Regions from separate parts of the Massilia sp. WG5 genome, predicted to be linked through region 3. Evidence: predicted binding sites of a transcription regulator. Region 3 holds the regulator's gene; each other region holds the start of a gene.
What was found. The regulator sigma-54, encoded in region 3, starts transcription at its own class of promoters, with help from an activator protein. The targets are predictions, from matches to a motif close to TGGCANGNAANCTGCTTT.

Region 1 (6,288 bases), 1.6 Mb from region 3:
GTCGAGGAAGGCTTCGTAGGTCAGGGTGTCCATGGTGTTCATTTCGGATTGCGGGGAAAGAGCTCATTATAATGGGCGCAACCCCACTTCGAAGGCCGCCACCATGTTCGCACGCTCCGTCCTGATCGCCGCACTGCTGACTTCCACCGCCGCCTGCGCCCAATCCTGGCAAGCCACGCCGAGCGGGACCAGCGCCGAACTGCGTGGCCTGTCCGTCGTCAGCGACAAGATCGCCTGGGCCAGCGGCGCCAGGGGCACGGTGCTGCGCACGGCCGACGGCGCGCACTGGCAGGCGATGCAGGTGCCCGGTGCCGACAGCATCGACTTCCGCGACATCCACGCAATCGATGCGGACACCGCCATCGCGATGGGCGCGGGCCCGGGCGCGGCCTCGCGCATCTACCGTACCGAAGACGGCGGCGCGAGCTGGAAGCTGATGCTCACCAACCAGGTGCCGGAAGGCTTCTGGGACGCGATGGCCTTCTGGGACAAGGAGCACGGCATCCTGTTCGGCGACCCGGTGGCGGGCCACTTCCAGGTCTACACCACGCATGACGGCGGCGCGAGCTGGCAGGAAGTCGCCGCCAAAGGCCTCGAAGCGATGCCCAACGAAGGCGCCTTCGCCGCCAGCGGCACCTGCCTGGCCGTGGCAGGGGCGAACGACGCCTGGATCGCCACCGGCGGCAGCGCGCGCTCGCGCGTGTTCCACTCGCTCGATGGCGGCAAGACCTGGCGCCCGGCTCCGACGCCGATCCCGGCCGGCGCGGCGGCGCGCGGCGTGTTCTCGGTCGCCTTCCTGAACCCGAAAGAGGGCTTTGCCGCCGGCGGCGACTACAAGGAAACGCAGATGGCCGGCATCAACGGCGCGCGCTCGGAAGACGGCGGCGCCACCTGGATCCCCGCGCCCGTGCAGCCGGCCGGCTACATGTCGGTGGTGACGCCGGTGCCGGGCGCCCCGCGCGCGCTGGTCGCGGCGGGCCTGGCCGGTTCCGGCTACTCGCTCGACGCCGGCCGGAGCTGGACCGTGCTCGACCGGACGCCGGTGAACACGGTCGGCTTTGCCGGGCCGGCCAGCGGCTGGGCGGTCGGTCCGAAAGGGCTGCTGATGAAGTACACCGGCCCGGTGCTGGATGGCGCAAAAGCGCGATAAGGACAGCGACGTCGCGATTACTTGCGGCGGCGGGCAGCGCCGATGCCGACAAGCCCCAGGCCAAGGATCGCGAGCGATGCCGGTTCCGGGAGATCCTGGGTAGCACTTGCAAGATGCATTTCGGTGATGGACCCGAAAAGACTGTATCCGGCGCCAAGGACGTTTCCGCCCACGGATGTGTCGGAATAGTTTTCAAGGCTGAAATCGGCGCCGGTCAGCTTGTTGAAGTTGCCGGCTTCCGCCAGATCCTGGAAATTGGTGAACAGGCCTTCGTTGCCGGCAAGATAAAGGTAGGCATCGGTATAACGCTGGGTGTAATCCCAGCCGCCGTTCGTTTCCGCATAGTTCTCGTTCGTAAGCCTGTACGAGGCCTCTTGCGTGTGAGCAGAATAGTCGACATTCCTTACGATCGACGAACTGGTCTTGGCACCGCCAAGGTCAGGCTGGATCGTGATCGTTCCAAACGCGCCGGTGACCGTGAACCGGCTGATGACAGGATTCGATGTCCCGTATTGGTAGCTGCAAACGCCATCCACCCATCCATCGCATCCGCCAATGTCTTTCAAGGAGGCGCCGCCCGTAGCGCTATTGTTGTAGATCTGGGCAGGCCGGCCGGCCAGATCGTATGTCACCGATCCTGCGAAAGCCGCATCCTTGTAAATAATTTGCTTGGTGTCGGCATCGGTATAATTCAATGTTCCGGAAAACGCGAGCGTGACCGGAGCTGCCATGGCGTGATTGCCCACCAGTGCGATTGTCGCAGCGATTATTTTCCAGGTATTTTTCATTATGTTCCTTTTGTGCAAATGTAACTGATATCAGCAATAATCATGCCAAAAGGAAAACATTTAGTAATATCAACACTTTGTGACTGGGTTTTACAAGTTACGGTTTGTTAATGTAAAGTTTTTCGACACTTGCCGAGTACAAGTCGCCGCCGAGGTTGACGCCCTGATCAGCAGGCAATTACACTCGCTCTGTTTTCATTTTTTGGGTCCATTCATGGGCACTTGTTCGAGCGGTAGTTGTCGCCAGATCACTTCTGGTGCGTCCTCGGCAAGATAACGCAGGCTTCCCGTCTCCTGCCGTCATCTGCCAGGATGATGGTATCTTTTCTGTTCCGGTCGCACCGGAGCATTCACATTCCAGCAACAAGCGCATTCGCGCGTGTGGCCGGGCTGCCCCGCAGTCCGGCGCCGGCGCATCGTAACGACGGTTTTACCTTGTCTGCAAGGAAAGTGGATGTTTGAATTCTTCAATGGCCGCAAGCCGGTCGCCGACCGCGGCGGGCGCGGATTCAACCGCTGGGACTGGCTGCTGCTGCCGCTGGTGCTGGCGGTCATCGCCGCCGCCGCGTATGGCGCGATGCAGATGGCGCGCCCCTTCGTGCTGGGCCAGCCGACCCCGATCTCGCTGGAGGCCGCCGCGCTCCCGTATTACCTGCTGCGCACCATCCTGCGCATGTTCGTCGCGCTCGGCTGCTCGCTGCTGTTCAGCTTCGTGTTCGCGGCCGTCGCCGCCAAGTACCGCGCCGCCGAGAAGGTGCTGATCCCGCTGCTCGACATCCTGCAGTCGGTGCCGATCCTGGGCTTCCAGGCGATCGCGATCGCGCCCTTCATCGCGCTGTTCCCGGGCAGCCTGCTGGGCGTGGAATGCGCCGCCATCTTCGCGATCTTCACCTCGCAGGCCTGGAACATGGCGTTCAGCCTGTACCAGTCGATGCGCACGGTGCCCGACGAACTGAGCGAGGCGGCGCGCGTGTTCTCCCTGTCCGGCTGGCAGCGCTTCTGGCGCCTGGAGCTTCCCTACGCGACGCCGGCGCTGCTGTGGAACATGATGATGTCGATGTCGGGCGGCTGGTTCTTCCTGGTCGCCGCGGAAGCGATCTCGGTGGCCGGCCAGGACATCAAGCTGCCCGGCATCGGCGCCTTCATCGCCGTCGCCATCGAACGCGAGGACGGGCGCGCCGTGGCCTGGGCGATCCTGGCGATGTTGGCCGGCATCGTCATGTACGACCAGCTGTTCTTCCGGCCCTTGCTGGCCTGGGCGGACAAGTTCCGCTTCGAGGAGTCGCAGGGCGAGACCGCGCAGCGCTCCTGGCTGCTGGACTGGGGCCGGCGCAGCCGCTGGGTCAGCCGGCTGGCCGACCGCTTCTGGGCATTGATGCGCATCACGCTGGGCTGGTTCGGCACGGCGGACGCGGCGCCGTCGGCGCGGCCGGCGGGGCGCTGGACGCAGGTCCTGCCGCGCCTGTGGGACATCGGCTTGCCGGTGCTGGTGCTGGCCGCCACGCTGAAGCTGGCCTTGTACGTGCACAGCGAAGTCGGCCTGCGCGAAGCCGGCCATGTCGTCCTGCTGGGCCTGGCGACCCTGCTGCGGGTGATGCTGCTGATCGCGCTGGCCTCCCTGCTCTGGGTGCCGGTGGCGGTATGGATCGGGCTGCGCCCGCGCTACTCCCAGCGGGTGCAGGCGGTGGCGCAATTCCTGGCGGCCTTCCCGGTCAACCTGCTGTTCCCGCTGGTCGTGTTCCTGATGGTGCGCTTCCACCTGAACCCGGACATCTGGCTCAGCCCCCTGATGGTGTTCGGCACCCAGTGGTACATCCTGTTCAACGTGGTGGCGGGCGCATCGACCATCCCGAACGAGCTGCGGCTGGCCGCCGACAACCTCGGCCTGAAGGGCTGGCTGAAGTGGAAGCGGGTGTACCTGCCGGCGGTGTTCCCGGCCTACCTGACCGGGGCGATCACGGCCAGCGGCGGTTCGTGGAACGCCAGCATCGTGGCCGAATACGTCACCTGGGGCAAGACCACCCTGGCGGCGCAGGGCCTGGGCAGCTACATCAAGCAGATGACCGATGCCGGCGACTTCCACCGGATCGCGCTCGGCATCGGCATCATGTGCATCTTCGTGATGCTGCTGAACCGGTTTTTCTGGCGCAAGCTTTATCTACTGGCAGACAATCGAGCTTAAATGCGCGCGCCTGACGAAGGAAACAAGATGACACAAGATACCCTGATCCAACTGGCCTCCGTGGGCAAATCCTTCACCAGCGCCGACGGTGCGCCGCGCCGCATCCTCGACGGCGTCGACTTCACGCTGCGCAAGGGCGAGATCGTCGCGCTGCTCGGCAAGTCCGGCTCCGGCAAGTCGACCCTGCTGCGCATCATGGCCGGCCTGGTGCCGGCGGACGGCGGCAGCGCCAGCTACCGTGGACGCCCGATCGCCGGCCCGGCGCCGGGCGTGGCGATGGTGTTCCAGTCCTTCGCCCTGTTTCCCTGGCTGACGGTGCAGCAGAACGTCGAGCTCGGATTGGAGGCGCAGGGCGTCGCGCCGCTCGAACGCGAGCGCCGCGCCGACGCCGTGCTCGAACTGATCGGCCTGGCCGGCTTCGGCGGCGCCCTGCCGCGCGAGCTGTCGGGCGGCATGCGCCAGCGCGTCGGCATCGCCCGCGCGCTGGTGACCAATCCCGACGTCCTGCTGATGGACGAAGCGTTTTCCGCGCTCGACGTGCTGACCGGCGAAACCCTGCGCGACGACATCCTGCAACTGTGGGAGAGCAGCCAGATCCCGACCCGGGGCATCGTGGTCGTCTCGCACAATATCGAAGAGGCGGTGATGATGGCCGACCGGATCATCATCCTGTCCAGCGATCCCGGGCGCATCGTCAGCGAAGTCCGGGTCGACCAGGCGCGTCCGCGCGACGCCGACAGCCCGCGCGTGCGGGCCCTGATCGACGAGGTCTACGGGTTGATGACGATGCGCCGCGCGCCCGCGCCGCTGGTCGTCGGCGCGCCGGCGCGGCAGCCGGATTTCGCCTTGCCCGACACCGACGTCAGCCGCATCGAGGCGGTGCTGGAGCTGGTCGCCGAGCCGCCTTTCGACGGCCGCGCCGACCTGCCGCACCTCGCCGAAGAGGCCGAGCTGTCCGACGAAGAACTGTTCCCGACCTTCGAGGCGCTGGCGATGCTGGGCCTTGCCCATGTGGAAAGCGGCGACATCATGCTGACCCACCTGGGCCGGCGCTATGCCGGCGCGGAACAGGCCGAGCGCCAGGAGATCTTCGGCCGCCAGGTGCTGGAGAACGTGCCGCTGGTGGCGCGGATCCGCAGCGCGCTGGCGGAAAGCGCCGGCGGCACGCTGTCGGAAGAACCCTTCATCGAACTGCTGGAGGAGGGCATGAAGGAAAACCGCGCCCGCCGCACGCTGGGCATCGCGGTCGAATGGGGGCGCTACGGCGAGCTGTACGAATACGACTTCCACCTCAAGCGCCTGAAACTGCCGGACGCCGAGTAGCCCTGGCGCTGGATTACAATCGCCGACGACAACAATACGGAGACCAGGAGACACCATGAAGAAACTGCTCACCCCGCTCGCCGCCGCCCTGCTGGCCGCCGGCGCCATGTCGGCATCGGCCCTCGCCGCCGACGCCCCCGCGCCGGCCACCGTGGCCCAGCTGACCACGATGGAGAAACGCTTCGCGCCGGTCGACCTGACGGCCGACACCAGCAAGCTCTCGCAGGGCGACCGCGTCGCCATCGGAAAGCTGATCGAGGCCGCGAAGATCGTCGACACCCTGCAGCTGCGCCAGCGCTGGTCCGGCAACGAAGCGCTGTGGGCCGCGCTGCAGAAGGACACGACGCCGCTCGGCAAGGCGCGCCGCGACTACTTCTGGCTGAACAAGGGGCCGTGGTCGATCATCGACGGCAACCGCTCCTTCATGCCGGCCGACTATGCCGGGATCCAGGTCCCGCTTGAAAAACCGCTGGGCGCCAACTTCTATCCGGAAGGGGCGAGCAAGCAGGATCTCGAGACCTGGATGAATTCCCTGTCGCCGCAGGACAAGGAGCAGGCGCAGTGGTTCTTCACGGTGATCCGCAACACGAAGGACGGCAGCGGCGCCAAGCGCTACGCCATCGTGAAGTATTCGGACGAATACGCGACCGAGCTGCAGAAGCTGTCCAGGCTGCTGAAGGACGCGGCCAAGGCCACCGACAATGCCTCGCTCAAGAAATTCCTGGACCTGCGCGCCGACGCCTTCCTGTCGAACGACTACCTGGCCTCGGACTTCGCCTGGATGGACCTGGACTCGCCGGTCGACGTCACCATCGGGCCCTACGAAACCTATAACGACGAGCTGT
Region 2 (6,288 bases), 2.7 Mb from region 3:
AGTGAACTGATGGCGCATGGCGGTCTCGTCCTCGTTATTGGTCGGCCCTGGCTGGCTCGCCCTGCAGCACGGCCGCAAGTTCGGGCCGCGCGCGGGCATGCAGCTTTCCCGGGCGCACCCGCAGCGGTGCACGCGGCGTCGTCGAGCGCACCGGGGTGAGTTCGCCTTCGTAGGGCGGGGTAGCGTGGTCGATCTCGACCGGCTCGCCATCGCGTCCGGCGCCCGCCAGGAACTGGGCGATGGCGATCTTCACGATGGCGCGGTTACTGAGTTCGGCGCTGAGCCGGACCTTGGTATTGAAGTACAGGAAGGTAACGGTGTCGCCGTTGGCGGCGGCGATGTCGACTTTCTTCGGCAGCGAGAAGCCATAGCGTCCACTGGCCCACAGCTTGACTGCGCAGCTACCGACGTCGGGTGATGAAAAAGTAAAGTTCATGCAGGAATCGTAATCCTGCATATGGTCGCGCACGGAACGAAATTGTTCCAAACTATTACGGCGGGAACATTCCTTTCCCGCAATCAGCTTTTTGCTCTAGCGCGCAGTCTTCAGCATGGACGGGTAGCCGACGTCCTCGGTCGCCTTCTTGAGGTCGGCCACGCTGGCCTGGGCGTCGTCGTAGACGATCACGGCTTCGCGCTTTTCATAGCTGACCTGGACCTTGGCGACGCCCGGCACCTTGACCAGGGCGGCCTTGATCGTGATCGGGCAGGTGGCGCAGTCCATGGTCGGCACGTTCAGCTTGACGGTCTGCTGCTTGGCCAGCGCGAGGGGCGCGGCGCAGGCGAGGGCGATCAGGGAAATGGCGTTCAGCGTTTTCATGGTCATGGACTCTCAATAAAACAACGGTGCGATCAGCGGGAAGCCGAGCAGCAGGGCGATGAACACGGCGCAGCCGACGAACAGCTTGCGCATGGCGGGGCGGGTGGTGGCGCACGCGGGGTCGTCGATCGCGCACACCGCCGCCGGCCGGAACAGCAGCCAGCCGGCCCAGCCGAGCGCGCCGGCGGTCAGCGCGATGGCGTAGGGCGTCAAGGGCTTCAGTGCGGTCAGGTGCACCATCCATGCGCCGGTGATCCCGACCAGCACCAGCACCAGCGGCAGCACGCAGCAGGTGGAGGCGAGGATCGAGGCCAGCAAGGCAAACGCGATCAGGCCGCCTGCCTTGCGCGCGGAGGGTGCGCCGGTGTCCTGCATGGGGCTCAGATCGCGCGTGCGGTGATGGTGTAGGCGAAGCTGTCCGGCGCCAGCGAATCGTAGGCCTCGCCGCGGCTTTCGGCCTGCGGATACATCAGGAAGCCGACCTTGCCCGCGTGGGAGCCGGGCAGGCGCACGTCGTGGGCGAAGTTATAGCCCATCCAGTTGCCTTCCCAGCCGCCGAACAGGGCCTGCTTGACCGGCGCGACCAGCGGCGCGTCCGGGTCCTTGATCCAGTTCGGCGTTTCCTCGCGCATCACCTTGGTGACGTCGGCCGGGTCCATGGCGACCCAGCCGTGCTGCTTCAGGTAGACCTCGGCGCGGCAGTGCTGGGCGCCCTGCAAGGCGGCGGGCTTGCCGCCGAGGACGCGGTAGCCGAAGGCGCTCGGCGCCAGGCGGATGCCGTAGACATCGCGGGCCGGCACGCCGGCGGCGCGGGACAGGCCGACCAGCAGGCCGTTCAGGTCGGCGCACTTGCCGCCGAAGTTGCCGGTCTCCAGCATGGTCTTGATGTCGCCGGTGCCGCAGCCGCGCACCTTCGGCTCGCGGAAGGTGTTCAGCACGATCCAGTCGTAGATGCGCTGGACCTTCTCTTCGTCGGTGCGCGCGCCCGAGGTGATCTGCAGCGCCGTCTTCTTGACGATGCCGTCGAGCGGCATCAGGTCGGTCGGCTGCATCCACAGCTTCAGGTCTTCGGCGGACTCGCCGCCCAGCGTACGGGTCTTCCAGTTCTCGGCGCGGTCGCGGGTCTGCACGCGCGAGACCACTTCCAGCACGGGCGGCGCGCTGCCGTCGAATTCGGCGACCAGGAAGCGCGCGCCATAGCGCGGATCGGCGCCGACGCGCATCGATTTCGCATTGCCCGACCAGTTGTTCGACAGCGTACGCTGCCAGTCTGTGTCGACGACCGGCAGCGGCACCCAGACCGTCGACGGGCCGGACGCGCGCTGCAGGTTCACGCGCGTCACCACCTCGTAGCTCTTCCAGTCGCCCGGACGCGGGTCGAAGTGGTGCTCGGCTTGCGCGGTCTTGTCCTGGGCCAGCAGGGTGCGCGGCAGGGCGCCGGCCAGCAGGGCGCCGGTGGCGGCTTTCAGGAGGGCGCGGCGGTTCGTCGGTTTGGTGTCTTCCATGATCGTCTTCCTAGTCAGGTGGTCTTGTTTGTTCGTATTCTTGCTTATTCGGCCTGCTCGGCCAGCAGGGCGTCGATCGCGGCCTTCAGCCGCGTATCGTCCGCGCCGAGCTCACCCACGCTGCGCCAGCGCGCGCGGCCCTGGCGGTCGACCAGGATCGTGGTCGGCATCACGCCGGCGGTCCAGGCCTTGAACATCTCGCCGGAACGGTCGCGCAGCACGGGGTAGGCGAATGGGTGGGCGGCCGAAAAGCGCTCGATGGTGTCGAGCGGCTCCTTGTAGTTCACGCCGACCACGGCCACCATCGACGGCGCCTGGCGGGCCAGCGCGTTCAGCACCGGCAGCTCCTCGACGCAGGGCGCGCACCAGCTGGCCCAGAAATTCACCACCACCACCTTGCCGCGCAGGCGGGACAGGTCCCAGTCCCTGCCGTCCAGGCCGGCGAGGCGCAATGCCGGCGTCGCCTGTTTCGCCGGCCAGGGCTTCAGTGCCGCATCGGCAGCCGCCGCCATCCCTGCCGTCATGCAGGCCAGCAGGCTGAAGATAACCGGGAGGAAGCTGCGTGAAATCCTGGTCTGCATCGTCGTCGTCGTCGTCGGCCCGGCTGGGGTAAAGGCCGTCATGATACCAGAGTGGTCGTTGCTGCGTGTCGCTGCGACCATCCCACCTTGGCTCTGCAGTGGACAGCGTGAACCATTGGGCCTGCCCGGCGATCCAGGCCAAACGCAAATGGTTTTGTCCGATTGGAATTGCTGAGCAATACCTGCTGCATCTGTCGAGAAACTTTACATGCTGCAATGGTGTTAAACTGAAATAATAGATTGCCAAATGATAACTTATTGATTTTTAAAAATATTATTTCTAGTTGGAATTCTGGCATGGGGCTTGCTTAGTGTTGAGGACCATCACCGAAAGGAGTTTTTAAATGAATCTCCGTAACGCTGCTTTGATCAGTACCGTGTCACTTGGTATCCTCTTGTCTGCACCGATGGCCCATGCCGCTTCCGTTCAGGTATTTACCGATCGCACAAGTTTTGAAGCGGCGCTGAGTGGCGTCACGGTCGATAATCTTGATAACGTACCTCTGCAATACCATTACGGTAGCTTCCAACGTCCAGGGTACCAGTACACGACCACTGGCGCCTATGGCTGCACGAATAGCGACCCCAGCTGCGGCGATAACAGCTCGCTTGGCTTCGACAATTCTTATTTGTTGACCTATCGTGAAAGCCCGGTAACCTTCACCTTTGCCAGCGCGGTCAATGGTTTCGGTTTCGATTTCTCCAGCCCGCGCTATTACGATCCGGTTAATGCCAGTATCGACGGCGTGGAGTCGCCCACCACCAGCGGGTTCTTCGGCCTGGTGTACAGCGATGCGCGTAACTCGTTCACGTTGAGCCAAAACCAGATATACATGCTGATCGATAACGTCACCGCCGGCCAATCTGCCTCGGCAGACGTCCCTGAACCGTCGGTGCTGGGACTGATGGGAATTGGCGTGCTCGGCGCGGCACTCGCCCGACGTCGCAAATCCGCCGCCTCAGCCGCATGAGCCTGACGGCCGCAATCGACACAAGCCACCCATGAGGTGGCTTTTTTACTTGGTGCCTGCCTACACCATGAAACGCTGGTATCGGCCCCATGGCGGTCTGGCAAAGAGCTTCCCGTGCTGTCTTGCGGGCCTAAACAAGCGAGCTTTCGCGCGCACGCGTATAAATGCCGACCGCGTTGCCGTAGATCTCAGTTTCTGCCTCATATGCCAGGCCAAGACGCCTGGCAACGCGCAGCGATGATTCATTGGCCGAAGCGATGAGAGCCCGAACTTTTGCTTCGCGCCGGATCTCGAGCGCATGGTGCAAGGCTGCTGCCGCCGCTTCGTTCGCGAATCCCTGGCCCCAGAAGGCACGATAGGTATTCCAGCCGAGCTCCATCACAGTGGATCCCTCGCGGAAGAATGCGCCGACATTCCCGACGAGCTGACCGGTTTCCTTTTCCTGGACAGCCCACCAACCAGCGCCATGTATGAGCCATAGTCCTGCTTGTGAACAGAAGATGCGCCATGCGGCATGGCGGTCGGCCGGGACCAGGTGCGCCGAGCTTACCGGGTCGGCGCAATGCGCTGCGAATTCGCCAAAGTCCTCCCGTCGATATTCACGAAGCGTGAGGCGTTCCGTGTGAAGGTAGGGAACAGAGGTGATGAATTCGCTATTCATGAACTGGAGTCCTCGTACTGGTGCCGGACAGGACCTCACTTTGCGGGCGCGTCTTCGCGAAGGTCCGATTTCTGGCCGATAGTAAACGCTTGGAACGGCTCAGTGTATGACCTTATTGCCTATAGAGCAATGAAGGCGTCACCAACCTGTTTTCCAAATATGATTGTGTGGGCTTTGAATCGCACTCTGGCGCCTGCCTTTAAAGTCCGCTCTAGTTTTCAAACGTGCAACAGACAGCCGGGCACTTCGCTATCCTCCTCAAAAACACGAGGAGACGCCCCATGCCATACCTCCGATTCCCGGCAAAGCACTTGCTCACAGCGCTGCTCTTCCTTCCCTTGCTGGCGCTGGCCGCCGACCCGGCCCCTGCCACCCACGCCTACCACAACCCCCTGACCGTCCGCCTGGCCAGCGGCGAACCGGCCCAGAACTGCGCCGACCCGGCGGTGCTGCGCGACCCGCGCGCCGATACCCCGACCTGGTACCTGTACTGCACCAGCGACCCGGTCAGCAAGCAGGAGCGCGAACGCAGCGGCAAGGACGGCGGCTGGCATTTCCGGATGATCCCGATCTACCGATCGACCGACCTGGTGCACTGGGACTTCGTGCGGGACGCCTTTTCCGACCGGCCGGCCGGGCTGGCCGCGCCGACCTCCGGCCTGTGGGCCCCGGAGCCGGAATACCTGAACGGCCGCTACTACCTGTATTTCACCGTCACCGACGTGGTCGACGCCCATAGTCCGGAACCCGGCTGCGCGAACGACAGCGCGATCGGGGTCGCGACCTCGGAATCCCCGGTCGGCCCCTGGCGCGCCAGCACGACGCCGGTCGTCATGCCGCGCCGTGCCGGGCCCGGCTGCAATTTTCACTGGAGCTTCGATCCGAAGGTGATCGAGGATGGCGGCCGCAAATACCTGTACTACGGCAGCTATGGCGGCGGCATTTTCGTGCAGCGCCTCGGCGACGACGGCCTGCGCGCCGTCGGCCGGGCCACCCTGGTCGGCGCCGCCGGCCGCTACGAGGGGGCCGAGGTCAAGCATCACGAGGGCTGGTGGTACCTGTTCGCTTCCGCCACCGACTGCTGCAACGGTCCGCTGACCGGCTATGCCGTCTACGTCGGCCGCGCGCGCACGCCCGAAGGCCCGTTCCTCGACCGCTTCGGCAACGACATGGCGAAAGGCCGCGCCGGCGGCACGCCGCTGCTCAGCCAGAACGGCAACCGCTGGGTCGGGGTCGGCCACAACACCGTGTTCACCGACGCCGCGGGGCAGTGGTGGACCATCTACCACGGCATCGACGTGAACGAGCCATTCTTCAGTGCGAAGGACAAGCTGACCCGGCGCCTGGCGCTGCTCGACCGTATCGACTGGGTCGACGGCTGGCCGGTGGCGGGCGGCGGACTGGCGCCCAGCGACCAGGCGATGGCGGCGCCGGCGGTGGTCGAAGGCGCGCAGCCGGAGGCGCATCCGCTGGCGGTGCGGGCGGCGCCGCACGTGCGCGCGTTGTGGCGCGACGACTTCCGCGGCAAGGGCTTGAACAAGCGCTGGCATTGGCTGCGGCCGCGCGCGCAAGGCGACTGGTCGATCGGCAGGCAAGGCCTGGTGCTGGCGACCCAGGACGCCGACCTCTACGTCGACCGCAACACCGCCAGCGTGCTGCAGGCGGCCCTGCCGGCCGGGGACTACCGGATCGAGGCCGAGCTCAGGCTCGATGCGCCCGAAGACTGCTGCGCCACCGCGGTGCAGGCCGG
Region 3 (6,288 bases):
CGATGGCCATGGCGGCGCCGGCCAGTTCGTCCAGGCCGCCGCTCACGCGCAGGCGCGCGAGCGCGGCGTCGCGTTGCGGCGCGTCGACCAGGCCCGCCGCCATCAGCTGCGACAGGATGTCGGCCGCGCGGACAGGAATCCCGGCCGCGCGTTCGGGGTCGGCTTCCACTACCAGCGTGGCGTGGCCGGCCAGCGCGAACTGCGTCGCGATGCCAACGCCCATCAGGCCGCCTCCGACGACACCGATGACGTGAATATCTGTCATGTTGTCTCCTTATGCGAATGGCGCAACGATAGCAGGGATGATGCATTGCGTCATCGGAAAGCGGGGCACTACAGTATTTATACTAGGTCCCGCAGCGGATGCGCATGCGCCGGCCACACCGGCTCGAAGAAGCGCGCCACCATCTCCGGTGTGACGGCCTCGAGCGTCGGCGGGTTCCATGCCGGCGCATTGTCCTTGTCGATCACCAGGGCGCGCACGCCTTCCAGCACCTCGCCGTGCTCGAAGTTGCGGCGCACCAGGGAGCGCTCCATGCGCAGGCAGCCGGCCACGTCCATGCTGGCGCCGCGCACCAGCATCTCGCGCGTCACGGACATCATCAGCGGCGAGCGCTGGCGCATGGCGGCCAGGGCTTTCTGCGCGAAGGGGCTGGCGTCGCCGGCCAGCGACTCCATCACGGCCTGCACCGAGGATGCCGCGAAATGGCGATCGATCAGCGCACGCTGTTGCTGCAGCTGGCTGTCGCCTGCCTGCGCTGCGAACGGCGCCGCGAAGGCGCGGATCGCGGCCGGCAATTGTGCGCCCGGCGTGGCGGCGATCAGGTCCTGCAGCGCAGGCAATTGCGCAGCGGGGACAAACACGTCGGCCAGGCCGACGTAGAGGGCATCGGCGGCGCCGATGGTGTTGCCGGTCAGGCCCAGGTACATGCCGAGCGCGCCCGGCGCATGCGACAGGAAATGGCTGCCGCCGACGTCCGGGAACAGGCCGATGTTCACCTCGGGCATCGCCATCTTCGTGCGTTCGGTCACGACGCGCAGGCCGCTGTCCGGGCCGCCTTGGGCGATGCCCATGCCGCCGCCCATAACCACCCCGTCCATCAGCGCAATATACGGTTTCGGATAGAAATGGATCAGGTGGTTCAGCGCGTATTCTTCGGTAAAGAAGTCTTCCAGCAGCGCACTCCCGCCCGTCGGCGTGGCATGCCCGGCCTGGTGGAAGAAGCGGATGTCGCCGCCCGCGCACAGGGCTTTTTCGCTGGTGCTCTTGATAATGACGGCGTCGACGCCGGCCTCGTCGCGCCAGGCCAGCAGGGCTGCCGTCAGCGCGCGCACCATGTCCAGCGACAGCGAGTTCAGGGCCTTGGGCCGGTCCAGGGTAATGATGCCGGTGCCGTTGGCGACGCGGGTCTGCACGTATTCGCTCATGTCTCTTTGTTATTCATGAAATGGAAAACGGCATTCTAGCGCCCAACAAACGAAAAGGGCGCCAATGCGCCCTTAGTCCTTGCTGTGCCTGCGGAATGATCACGCTGCGGCGGCAGCTTCTCCTCCCTCAATGGACTCGTTGGATTCGTTGCTCATGCGTTTCAGCGGAGTGTTACTGTGATTCTGAAGCATCTGCTTGTACTTCTGGACTTGCCTGTCGAGGCGGTCCATCAGCATGTCGATCGCGGCGTAGAGGTCGTGTGCGGCGCTCGCAACGTGAACGATCTTCCCAGCAACGCGCAAGTTGATCTCGGCCTTCTGGCGTTTTTCTTTCTCGGTGAGATTGTCTATGCAGAGGATGACGTGGGAGTCGATCACTTGATCGAAATGGCGGGTGATGCGTTCAAGCTTGTTCTGTACGTATTCTCGGATTGCTGGGGTTACATCGAGATGATGTCCGCTGATAGTGAGATTCATACACACTCCTTTGAAGATGCGCTGCCAGGACATGCGCGCATCTTGCGCAGCTGGGCAGCTTGTTACAAGGATTTGCGAAGGCTAACGGGCGGGATCTTCAGCGCCTCACGGTATTTCGCGACCGTGCGGCGTGCGATAACCATTCCCTGTTCCCCTAGCATCTCCGCGATCTTGCTGTCGGATAAAGGGTTCTTGGGGTCTTCTGCTCCTGTGAGTTGTACGATAAGAGCCCGGATCGCGGTCGAGGATGCTTCGCCTCCTGCCTCGGTCGCGACGTGACTCCCGAAAAAGTACTTCAGCTCAAACATGCCGTGCGGCGTCAGCATGTATTTCTGCGTTGTGACGCGAGAAATTGTGCTCTCGTGTAGACCTAGTGTATCAGCTATCTCACGTAAAACAAGGGGCCGCATGGCAACTGCGCCGTGGGAGAAAAAGTTCCGCTGGCGCTCGACGATTGCTTGCGCTACACGCAGGATCGTGTCGAAGCGCTGGCGCATGTTCTTGATGAGCCACTTCGCTTCTTGCAATTGTGCATTCAGCTGCGACTCCGATTTTCCCTGCTTCATCAAGGCAGCGTAGATGCTGTTCACGCGCAGGCGCGGCATCACTTCCGGATTCAGCTGCACGCTCCAGCCGTCCTTCGCGCGGCGCACGATCACGTCCGGCACCACGAAGTCGGAGACGTCGGAAGCGAAGGCCGCGCCCGGATGCGGATTGCACTGGCGGATCACGGCCTGGGCTTCGCGCAGGTCTTCGTCGTCGCAGTCGAGGGCCTTCTTGAGCTTGTTGAATTCGCGCTGCGCGAACCAGGTCAGGTAGCGTTCGACGATGGTCAGCGCCATGCGCCGCGTCACCATCGGCACGCCGGGCATGCGGCGGATCTGCAGCGCCAGGCATTCGGCGGCGCTGCGGGCGCCGACGCCGGGCGGGTCCATGCTCTGCACCAGCGACAGGGCCGTGCGCAGTTCGTCGAACTCGATCTCCAGTTCGGGCGGCATGCGCGCATGCAGCTCGTCCAGCGATTCCTCGAGGTAGCCGTTGTCGTCGAGGGTATCGACGACGATCTCGACCAGCGCGCAGTCGCGCGGCGAGATGCAGGTCAGGCGCACCTGTTCCATCAGGTGTTCACGCAGCGAGACCGGGCTGGCTTCCAGCTGCGGGCGGCCGTCTTCGTCCTCGCCGCCGTTGCCGGAGCGGCCCGGCTCGCCCCATTCCATGTCGTGCTCGGCGCCGCCGGCCTCGCCGCTGTCGCCGCCCTCGCCCTCGCCGCCGGCGTTGTCCTTGCCCTCCTCGCCCTGGCTCTGGGCGGGCGGCGCGTCAGGCGTGGTGGAGGTCGAGGCGCCGTTGTTGATGGCGCCGTCCGCCAGCAGGCGCACGGAGCGGTCGAGCGGATCGTCGAGGCGCTCGAGCAGCGGATTGTCGCTCAGTACCTGCTCGATCTCCTGGTGCAGCTCGAGAGTGGACAGCTGCAGCAGCCGGATCGACTGCTGGAGTTGCGGCGTCAGCGCAAGGTGCTGTGATGTCTTGAGTTGCAGCGTCTGTTTCATGGCTACATCCGGAAGTGTTCACCCAGGTAGACGCGGCGGACCGATTCGTTGGCGATGATATCGTCAGGACGTCCGGAAGCCAGCACCGCGCCCTGGTTGATGATATACGCGCGATCGCAGATGCCAAGCGTCTCGCGCACATTGTGGTCGGTAATCAGCACGCCGATCCCGCGCTCCTTCAGGAAGCGCACGATGCGCTGGATCTCGATCACCGCGATCGGATCGACGCCGGCGAAGGGTTCGTCCAGCAGCACGAAGCGCGGGTCGGTCGCCAGCGCGCGCGCGATCTCCACGCGGCGCCGCTCGCCGCCCGACAGCGACAGCGCCGGGTTCTCGCGCAGCTTCTCGATCTGCAGGTCGGCCAGCAGCTCGTCCAGGCGTTCCTGGATGCGCGCCTTGCCCAGCGGCTTGCCGTTCTCGCGCTGCAGTTCCAGCACGGCGCGGATGTTCTCCTCCACCGTCAGCTTGCGGAACACCGAGGCTTCCTGCGGCAGGTAGGACAGGCCCAGCATGGCGCGCCGGTGGATCGGCAGGCTCGTGATGTCGGTGCCGTTGATGACGATGGAACCGGCGTCGGCCGGCACCAGGCCCACGATCATGTAGAACGAGGTGGTCTTGCCGGCGCCGTTCGGGCCGAGCAGGCCGACCACCTCGCCGCAGGCGACCTGCAGCGAGACGTCGCGCACCACCAGGCGCTTGCCGTAGCTTTTCTGCAGCCCCTTGACGACCAGGGTGCTGCCGGCGCCGGTGACGGCGGCGGCGTCTGCGTGGACATCCATCATTGCTTGGCTGCTCCCGACGGTGCTGCGGCCGGCGCCGCAGCGGGTGCCGCAGCGGGCGGACTACGGCGCGGTGCGATGATGATGGTGCTGCGCCCGCCGCCCGGCTTGCTGTCGCCGCTGGCGTCGTTGTGCACGTTCGCCTGCTCGGTGCGGTTGTCGTAGGAGATGAAGGGGCCGTTCACTTCGCTCGTCATGCGCTTGCCTTCGAGCTGCTTGACGACGGCGTTCGAGAACAGCTTGACCACTTCGGTGCGCTCGTCGTATTCGATACGCTGGGCCTGGCCCTCGGTCCACAGGTCGGGCCCGCCGTCGCGCTTCTGGCGGAAGCTCGCGATTTTTCCTGGCGCGGCGGTCAGCACCAGGATCATGTAGCCTTCCGGCGATTCCTTCATCACGGCCTTGTCCGACTTGATCAGCAGCGTGCCGCGCGTCAGCACGACATTGCCGGTCAGGGTGCGGGTCTGGGTGACCTCGTCGAGGTGGCCGTTGTCGAAGTCGACCTGGGCCTGCTTGAGCGAATCAGCGCGCTCCGCGCTGGCGGTAAGGCTTGCCAGCGAGAGAGCGGCGACGGCGAATATTTTTTTCATTGGATGCGAATCCTTTCAGGTTGTCCTGTCAGCGTGCGCTACGCGGCGGATAAATAATGCGGCCGCGCCCGCCCAGGTCCAGCTGCTGCGTGGCGTTGTTGGCCACCATGCCGACGCCGGTCGCGGAAGCGGCGCCGAGCGTCATCTGGATCGGCTTGTCGGTCTTCGAGATCTCCTCGTCCGGCAGCACGGTCAGCGCCTCGGTGCGGATGCGCATGGGCTGCGTGGTCGCGCTGCCCGGACGGGTGATGTCGACGTTGCCGACCAGGTCGATCTGGTTCTGGTCCTGGTTGACGTGCGCGGTGTCCGCCGTCATGGTCATGTGCGGATGGTCCACGCTCAGGCTCTGCACCACCGGCTTGTCGATCACCGAGGTGTTGTTGGCCGGTCGGTGGGTCAGGCGCTCGCCCGAGATCACGTAGCGCGGCTGGCCGGTTTCCGACATGCGCACGAAGCTGAAGTTGTCGATGATGTAGTCGGGATCGTTGCCCACGTTGACGTTGTGCACATCGTCGCCACCGCGCATCACCTGCACCAGCCAGAAGCTGCCGAAGGCGAAGAACAGCGCCGCCAGCATCAGGGCCAGCAGGCGCCAGCGGTGCGCGGTACGCTTGTTGACGTAGGTGGTGGTCGCCATGGCTTGCGTGGGATTATCCAAAATACGGCGCCATTGCCTGTTCGTAGCTGCCCTGGGCGCGCATCAGCATGTCGCAGACTTCGCGCACGGCGCCGCGGCCGCCCGGGTTCTTCGTGACGTAGTGGGCGCGGTACTGCACTTCCGGATGGCCGCTCGGCACCGTCACCGCAAAACCGACCCGGGTGAACAGCGGCAGGTCGATCACGTCGTCGCCGATGTAGCCGCACTGCTCAGCCGTCACGCCGGTCCTGGCGAGCAGGTCGGCGAAGGCGAGGCGCTTGTCGTGCTGGCCCTGGAACACGTGGGTGATGCCCAGGTCGGCCGCACGCTTCACCACGATCGGCGAATTGCGCGCGCTGATGATCGCGGTCTGCACGCCGGTGCGGTTCAGCAGCTGGATGCCGAGGCCGTCCAGCACATAGAAGGTCTTGGTGACTTCGCCGTCCGGGCCATAGGTCAGGCTGCCGTCGGTGAGGACGCCGTCGACGTCGAAGATCATGACCTTCACGCGCGCCGCACGCTGCATGTGTTCCAGTTGCGTCACCATCAGATCACCTTGGCACGGGTCAGGTCGTGGATGTGCAGGGCGCCGACCAGCACGTCGTCGGCGTCGGTTACCAGCATCTGGTTGATGCGGAATTCCTCCATCACGGCAACGGCGTCGACCGCCAGCTGTTCCGGATGGACGCGGCGCGGGTTCGCGTGCATGACGTCGCGGATCGTCACATTGCTGAAGTCGTGGGTCTTCTCGATCAGGCGGCGCAGGTCGCCGTCGGTGAACACGCCGAGCGGGCGGCCGGCATCGTCGACGATCGCGGTCATGCCCATGC

Region 1: a site for sigma-54 is predicted at 1,969-1,986, ahead of AM586_RS10330 (PEP-CTERM sorting domain-containing protein). Genes of this name have one in related genera too.
Region 2: a site for sigma-54 is predicted at 3,200-3,217, ahead of AM586_RS02835 (PEP-CTERM sorting domain-containing protein). Genes of this name have one in related genera too.

Annotation. Positions count from the first base shown of each region.
Region 1 covers NZ_CP012640.2:2,313,273-2,319,560, reverse strand. The annotation lists gene AM586_RS10340 (hypothetical protein) at 1-33, opposite strand, end outside; gene AM586_RS10335 (hypothetical protein) at 104-1,150, shown strand; gene AM586_RS10330 (PEP-CTERM sorting domain-containing protein) at 1,168-1,938, opposite strand; gene AM586_RS10325 (ABC transporter permease subunit) at 2,393-4,120, shown strand; gene AM586_RS10320 (nitrate/sulfonate/bicarbonate ABC transporter ATP-binding protein) at 4,148-5,443, shown strand; gene AM586_RS10315 (DNA mismatch repair protein MutT) at 5,499-6,288, shown strand, end outside.
Region 2 covers NZ_CP012640.2:645,556-651,843, reverse strand. The annotation lists gene AM586_RS02860 (hypothetical protein) at 35-436, opposite strand; gene merP (mercury resistance system periplasmic binding protein MerP) at 533-820, opposite strand; gene AM586_RS02850 (mercuric transporter MerT family protein) at 833-1,195, opposite strand; gene AM586_RS02845 (transglutaminase-like domain-containing protein) at 1,201-2,325, opposite strand; gene AM586_RS02840 (TlpA disulfide reductase family protein) at 2,370-2,948, opposite strand; gene AM586_RS02835 (PEP-CTERM sorting domain-containing protein) at 3,251-3,877, shown strand; gene AM586_RS02830 (GNAT family N-acetyltransferase) at 4,008-4,538, opposite strand; gene AM586_RS02825 (family 43 glycosylhydrolase) at 4,820-6,288, shown strand, end outside.
Region 3 covers NZ_CP012640.2:3,957,417-3,963,704, reverse strand. The annotation lists gene AM586_RS17715 (3-hydroxyacyl-CoA dehydrogenase family protein) at 1-265, opposite strand, end outside; gene AM586_RS17710 (enoyl-CoA hydratase/isomerase family protein) at 343-1,428, opposite strand; gene hpf (ribosome hibernation-promoting factor, HPF/YfiA family) at 1,528-1,905, opposite strand; gene AM586_RS17700 (RNA polymerase factor sigma-54) at 1,968-3,452, opposite strand; gene lptB (LPS export ABC transporter ATP-binding protein) at 3,455-4,234, opposite strand; gene lptA (lipopolysaccharide transport periplasmic protein LptA) at 4,231-4,821, opposite strand; gene lptC (LPS export ABC transporter periplasmic protein LptC) at 4,850-5,458, opposite strand; gene AM586_RS17680 (HAD family hydrolase) at 5,472-6,005, opposite strand; gene AM586_RS17675 (SIS domain-containing protein) at 6,005-6,288, opposite strand, start outside.